Regions from separate parts of the Streptomyces sp. NBC_01410 genome, predicted to be linked through region 2. Evidence: predicted binding sites of a transcription regulator. Region 2 holds the regulator's gene; the other holds the start of a gene.

Region 1 (3,407 bases), 2.2 Mb from region 2:
GCGGTCGCCGCCAAGAAATGGGGCCTGGCCAAGACGCCGCTCGCCGCGCCCCCGCCGCCCGGCGCCAAGCCGAAGATCACCACCCGCAAGGGCTTCGAGGTCGACGGCGGCGAGTCCTTGCCACCGGTCTTCACGACCGTGCCGGTGAAGGAGAAGATTGTCTTCCTGACGATCGACGACGGCGCGGAGAAGGACCCCGCCTTTCTCCGGATGATGAGCGATCTTCAGATCCCGTACAGCGCCTTCCTCAGCGACTACCTGATCAGCAGCAACTACGGCTACTTCAAGCAGATGCAGGACCGAGGCGTCTCGCTGCACAACCACACCCTCAACCACCGCTATCTGCGCGGCCTTTCGTACGCCCAGCAGAAGCACGAGATCTGCGACCAGCAGACCAAGCTCGAGAAGCGGTACGGAATCAGGCCCCCGCTCTTCCGCCCGCCGTACGGCAGCTACAACGAGGACACGCTGCGCATCGCCCGGTCGTGCGGCATCAAAGCCATTCCCCTGTGGGCGGCCGAGGCGTTTCCCGATCGCGTGGAGTGGCGCGAGCGGGACCGGGCCCTGCACCCCGGCGACATCATCCTCACTCACTTCCGTGGCCGCAAAGACTGGAAGGGCAGCATGCCGGACATGATCCGGCGGGTGATGAAGACGGTCACCGACAAGGGCTACGCCGTGGCCAAGCTGGAGGACTACGTATGAGGCAGTCGCACCGGCTGCTGGCCGGACTGCTGGCGGCCGGTGCGCTCCTCACCGCGGGGTGCGCCCAGTCGGTCGACCCGATCGAGCGCCTCGGGCGCAAGGCCGCGCGGCAGGTCACTCCGGGCACGGGTGCGCCACGGTCCGCGGCGCACAGGCGGTGGGGGCTGGCCGGACCGCTCACCCGCGCGCCCCGGCCGCCCGCCCACAGGCTCTCGGCGGCGTATGTCGTGGACCATGTGCCGACCCGCGACAAGGTGGTCTTCCTCGCCGTCGACGCGGGTGCGGCGCGCGATCCGCGGTTTGTGCGGATGACGGGCGAACTGAAGCTGCCGGTCAGCGTGTTCCGTGCCGAGGGGCGGCCCGATCTGCCCACGCTCTCGTACGAGGGACAGCGCGCCGAGATCTGCGGGCAGCGCCGCAGCCGCCTGTTCCACCCGCCCCGCGGCGCGTACAACGCGGACACGCTGCGGGCCGCAGCCGACTGCGGGGTCCGTGCGGTGGTGCTCGGCCGCGAGTTCGGTGAGTACGCGCTGGGCGAACAGCTGCGGCCCGGCGACATCGTCCGGGCGGATGCGAGGGCGACCGGAGCGCTGCTGCGCCGTATCCAGGAGCAGGGATACGCGGTGGGGCGACTGGAGGACTACGTCTGACCCGGCGCCGCCCGGGCGGCGGAACCCTGGCATCGGCGACGGCGTTGTCCGTACCGGGACCGCACCGCGGCGCACCGGTGAATTGGCACTCCGCTTGACCGAGTGCTAATCGCAGTCATAGTCTCGGGTCTGGCACTCCCCACTGGAGAGTGCCAACGCAGCGACGGGCAGGTCCGGCACCCGCGACGACGGATCCACCTGGTCGCCATCCAGACAGTTAACCCCGTGAGATCTCCGAAGGGGGAGGTCGGATCGTGACGACCGCCAGCTCCAAGGTTGCCATCAAGCCGCTCGAGGACCGCATTGTGGTCCAGCCGCTCGACGCCGAGCAGACCACGGCCTCTGGCCTGGTCATCCCGGACACCGCGAAGGAGAAGCCCCAGGAGGGCGTCGTCCTTGCCGTGGGCCCGGGCCGCTTCGAGAACGGCGAGCGTCTTCCGCTCGACGTCAAGACCGGCGACGTCGTGCTGTACAGCAAGTACGGCGGCACCGAGGTGAAGTACAACGGCGAGGAATACCTCGTCCTCTCGGCTCGCGACGTGCTCGCGATCGTCGAGAAGTAATTCACCCACGTTTTTGATCTGCGCCCCTGGCCCCCGCACTGATGTAGCCGGGTGCCCAGGGGCGCAGTTCGTTTGAGAGGACAGAGAAGCTCCCATGGCGAAGATCCTGAAGTTCGACGAGGACGCCCGTCGCGCCCTCGAGCGCGGCGTCAACAAGCTTGCCGACACGGTCAAGGTGACGATCGGCCCCCGCGGCCGCAACGTCGTCATCGACAAGAAGTTCGGCGCCCCCACCATCACCAACGACGGTGTCACGATCGCCCGCGAGGTCGAGATCGAGGACCCGTACGAGAACCTCGGTGCCCAGCTGGTGAAGGAGGTGGCGACCAAGACCAACGACATCGCGGGTGACGGCACCACCACCGCCACCGTGCTGGCCCAGGCGCTGGTCCGCGAGGGCCTGCGCAATGTCGCCGCCGGCGCCTCCCCGGCCGCCCTGAAGAAGGGCATCGACGCCGCGGTCAAGGCCGTCTGCGACGAGCTGCTCGCGACCGCCCGTCCGATCGAGGACAAGGCCGACATCGCCGCTGTCGCCGCGCTCTCGGCGCAGGACCAGCAGGTCGGCGAGCTCATCGCCGAGGCCATGGACAAGGTCGGCAAGGACGGTGTCATCACCGTCGAGGAGTCCAACACCTTCGGTCTGGAGCTCGACTTCACCGAGGGCATGGCCTTCGACAAGGGTTACCTGTCCCCGTACATGGTGACCGACCAGGAGCGTATGGAGGCCGTCCTCGACGACCCGTACATCCTGATCAACCAGGGCAAGATCTCCTCCATCCAGGACATGCTGCCCCTCCTCGAAAAGGTCATCCAGGCCGGTGGCTCCAAGCCGCTCCTGATCATCGCCGAGGACGTCGAGGGCGAGGCGCTCTCGACCCTGGTCGTGAACAAGATCCGTGGCACCTTCAACGCCGTGGCCGTCAAGGCTCCCGGCTTCGGTGACCGCCGCAAGGCGATGCTCCAGGACATGGCCACCCTCACCGGTGCCACCGTCATCGCCGAGGAGGTCGGCCTCAAGCTCGACCAGGCCGGTCTGGACGTGCTGGGCAGCGCCCGCCGCGTGACGATCTCCAAGGACGACACCACCGTCGTCGACGGTGGCGGCAACCACGAGGACGTCGTCGGCCGCATCAACCAGATCAAGGCCGAGATCGAGTCCACGGACTCCGACTGGGACCGCGAGAAGCTCCAGGAGCGCCTCGCGAAGCTGGCCGGCGGCGTGTGCGTGATCAAGGTCGGCGCCGCCACCGAGGTGGAGCTGAAGGAGAAGAAGCACCGTCTGGAGGACGCCATCTCCGCGACCCGCGCCGCGGTCGAGGAGGGCATCGTCTCCGGTGGTGGCTCCGCGCTCGTCCACGCCGCCAAGGTGCTCGAGGGCGGCCTGGGCAAGGAGGGCGACGAGGCCACCGGTGTCGCGGTCGTCCGCCGCGCCGTCGTCGAGCCGCTGCGCTGGATCGCCGAGAACGCCGGTCTCGAGGGCTACGTCATC
Region 2 (3,407 bases):
CACCGCGTCCTCGCCGCCCAGTGACAGCAGCCGGTCCAGTGCCGCGGGCCAGCGGGAGGGCATCGCGTCCGGGCCCGCCTGAGGTTCGCCCGACTCCTCCACGAGGTCGCCGCAGAAGACGACCTCCGGGCTGCCGGGCACCAGGACCGCCAGATCGTGGCCCGAGTGGCCGGGGCCGATGTTCGCCAGGAGCACCTGGCGGCCGCCCAGGTCCAGCGTCCACTCGCCGAACACCAGATGGTGCGGCGCCACCAGCACGTCGGCCGCCTCCGTCGCGTCGGCCTCGGTGACCCCGTGCCGTACCGCGCTGTCGCGGATCTCGTCCCGCTCCCGCCGCATCAGTTCGGCGATGCCGACCGCTCCGTACACCTCCGCGCCCGAGAACGCCGCCGTGCCCAGCACATGGTCGAAGTGGGGATGGCTCAGTGCGATATGCGTCACCCGTCGGCCGCCGAGCAGGGCTTGCGCCTGGGCCCGCAGCTCGGCCCCCTCGCGCAGTGTCGAGCCGGTGTCGTACAGGAGGACACCGTCCTCTCCGGCGATCAAACCACTGGTCGCGTCCCAGCCGGGAAGCCGCCGGCGCCCCACCCCGTCGGCCAGCCGCTCCCAGCCGAAGTCTTCCCAACTGACGTCCATACCGCGACGCTATCCGCAACCGACCAGCACTGTCGCTCGGTGGCGTGGTCGGCCGCCCTTGCTAGGGATGTACCCCACGGCCGTACACTGGCACGGGGAAATGCTGGCACTCGTACGCATCGAGTGCCAAGCGGTCACCGAGGAATCACAGCTTGGAGGTGTGCGCGATGCTCAGCGAACGCAGACTCGAGGTGCTGCGCGCCATCGTCCAGGACTATGTCGGCACCGAGGAGCCCGTCGGCTCCAAGGCGCTCACGGAGCGTCACAAGCTCGGGGTCTCCCCGGCCACCGTCCGCAATGACATGGCGGTGCTGGAGGAGGAAGGGTTCATCGCCCAGCCTCATACGAGCGCGGGGCGTATCCCCACGGACAAGGGCTACCGGCTCTTCGTCGACAAACTGGCCGGCGTCAAGCCGCTGTCGTCGCCCGAGCGCCGTGCCATCCAGAACTTCCTCGACGGAGCCGTCGACCTCGACGACGTCGTGGGCCGTACGGTGCGGCTGCTGGCGCAGCTGACCCGGCAGGTCGCGGTGGTCCAGTACCCCTCGCTGACCCGCTCCACCGTCCGGCATGTGGAGCTCCTCTCCCTCGCGCCCGCCCGGCTGATGCTCGTGCTGATCACGGACACCGGACGGGTCGAGCAGCGCATGATCGACTGCCCCGCGCCCTTCGCGGAATCCTCGCTCGCGGACCTGCGGGCCCGGCTCAACAGCCGGGTCGTCGGGCGCCGCTTCGCGGATGTGCCGCAGCTGGTGCAGGACCTTCCCGACTCCTTCGAGGCGGAGGACCGGGGTACCGTTTCCACGGTGCTCTCGACCCTGCTCGAAACCCTGGTCGAGGAGACCGAGGAGCGGCTGGTGATCGGCGGTACCGCCAATCTCACGCGCTTCGGACACGACTTCCCGCTGACGATCCGGCCGGTGCTCGAAGCTCTCGAGGAGCATGTGGTGCTCCTCAAGCTGCTCGGCGAGGCCAAGGAAGCGGGCGGCATGGGCATGACCGTGAAGATCGGTCATGAGAACGCCCACGAGGGCCTCAACTCCACGTCCGTCGTCGCGGTCGGCTACGGTTCGGGCGACGAGGCAGTTGCCAAACTCGGCGTGGTCGGACCGACCCGCATGGACTACCCCGGAACGATGGGAGCGGTACGCGCAGTGGCACGTTACGTCGGACAGATCCTGGCGGAGTCGTAAGTGGCCACGGACTACTACGCCGTACTCGGCGTACGCCGCGACGCGTCCCAGGACGAGATCAAGAAGGCCTTCCGCCGGCTTGCCCGTGAACTCCACCCGGATGTGAATCCGGACCCGAAGACGCAGGAGCGCTTCAAGGAGATCAACGCCGCGTACGAGGTGCTGTCGGACCCGCAGAAGAAGCAGGTCTACGACCTCGGCGGAGACCCGCTCTCGCAGGCGGGCGGCGGAGGCGCGGGCGGCTTCGGCGCCGGTGGCTTCGGGAACTTCTCGGACATCATGGACGCGTTCTTCGGTACGGCTTCGCAGCGCGGCCCCAGGTCGCGTACGCGGCGGGGCCAGGACGCGATGATCCGCCTGGAGATCGAGCTCAACGAGTCTGCCTTCGGCACGACGAAGGACATCCAGGTCGACACGGCCGTCGTCTGTACGACGTGTTCGGGCGAGGGCGCGGCGCCGGGTACCTCGGCGCAGACCTGCGACATGTGCCGCGGCCGCGGTGAGGTCTCGCAGGTGACGCGGTCCTTCCTCGGCCAGGTCATGACGTCGCGGCCGTGCCCGCAGTGCCAGGGCTTCGGAACGGTCGTCCCGACCCCGTGCCCCGAGTGCGCGGGCGACGGGCGGGTACGGTCCCGCCGCACCCTGACGGTCAAGATCCCGGCCGGTGTCGACAACGGCACGCGCATCCAGCTCGCGGGCGAGGGCGAGGTCGGCCCGGGCGGTGGCCCCGCCGGCGACCTCTACGTCGAGATCCACGAGCTGCCGCACCCGGTGTTCCAGCGCCGGGGCGACGATCTGCACTGCACGGTGACGATCCCCATGACGGCGGCGGCGCTGGGCACGAAGTGCCCGCTGGAGACGCTGGACGGCGTGGAGGAGGTCGACATCCGCCCGGGCACCCAGTCCGGCCAGTCGATCCCGCTGCACGGGCGCGGCATCACGCACCTGCGGGGCGGGGGCCGTGGCGACCTGATCGTCCATGTCGAGGTGATGACCCCGTCGAAGCTGGACGTGGATCAGGAGCGGCTGCTGCGGGACCTGGCGAAGCTGCGCGGCGAGGAAAGGCCTACGGGTCAGTTCCAGCCGGGGCAGCAGGGACTGTTCTCCCGCCTGAAGGACGCGTTCAACGGGCGTTAGGCCCTCTCGAACGCCGGAGGGGCTGAATCTTCAGCCCCTCCGGCGTTTTCAGGACAGCGGCCCGCAACCGCGGCCGTTGCGGAACGCCCGATTCGATGGGCCGCGAGCGGCATGGCACCATGCCTGCATGTCCTCCGCACTGACCGATCTTTGCCGTCATCCGATCGTGCAGGCCCCCATGGCGGGCGGCGCATCCTGCCCCCAGCTCGCCGCCGCCGTGTCCGAAGCCGGCGGGCTCGGGTTCCTCGCTGCCGGATACAAGACCGCGGACGGCATGTACCAGGAGGTCAAACAGGTGCGCGGGCTCACCGCGCAGCCGTTCGGCGTCAATCTCTTCATGCCGCAGCCCAACACCGCCGACCCCGGTGCCGTCGAGATCTACCGGAATCAGCTCGCCGGTGAGGCCGCCTGGTACGAGACTCCTCTCGGCGACCCCGACTC

Evidence for each region. Region 2 encodes HrcA, which represses chaperone genes, less so after heat shock. Its sites were predicted from a motif close to TTNGCACTCNGNNNNNCNGAGTGCNAA; they were not measured.
Region 1: the regulator HrcA is predicted to act here: its motif matches at 1,438-1,464, upstream of groES (co-chaperone GroES).

What each region holds. Positions count from the first base shown of each region.
Region 1 covers NZ_CP109530.1:5,231,279-5,234,685, forward strand. The annotation lists gene OG741_RS24230 (polysaccharide deacetylase family protein) at 1-705, shown strand, start outside; gene OG741_RS24235 (hypothetical protein) at 702-1,355, shown strand; gene groES (co-chaperone GroES) at 1,610-1,918, shown strand; gene groL (chaperonin GroEL) at 2,013-3,407, shown strand, end outside.
Region 2 covers NZ_CP109530.1:2,989,422-2,992,828, reverse strand. The annotation lists gene OG741_RS13720 (MBL fold metallo-hydrolase) at 1-636, opposite strand, end outside; gene hrcA (heat-inducible transcriptional repressor HrcA) at 804-1,829, shown strand; gene dnaJ (molecular chaperone DnaJ) at 1,830-2,966, shown strand; gene OG741_RS13705 (nitronate monooxygenase) at 3,094-3,407, shown strand, end outside.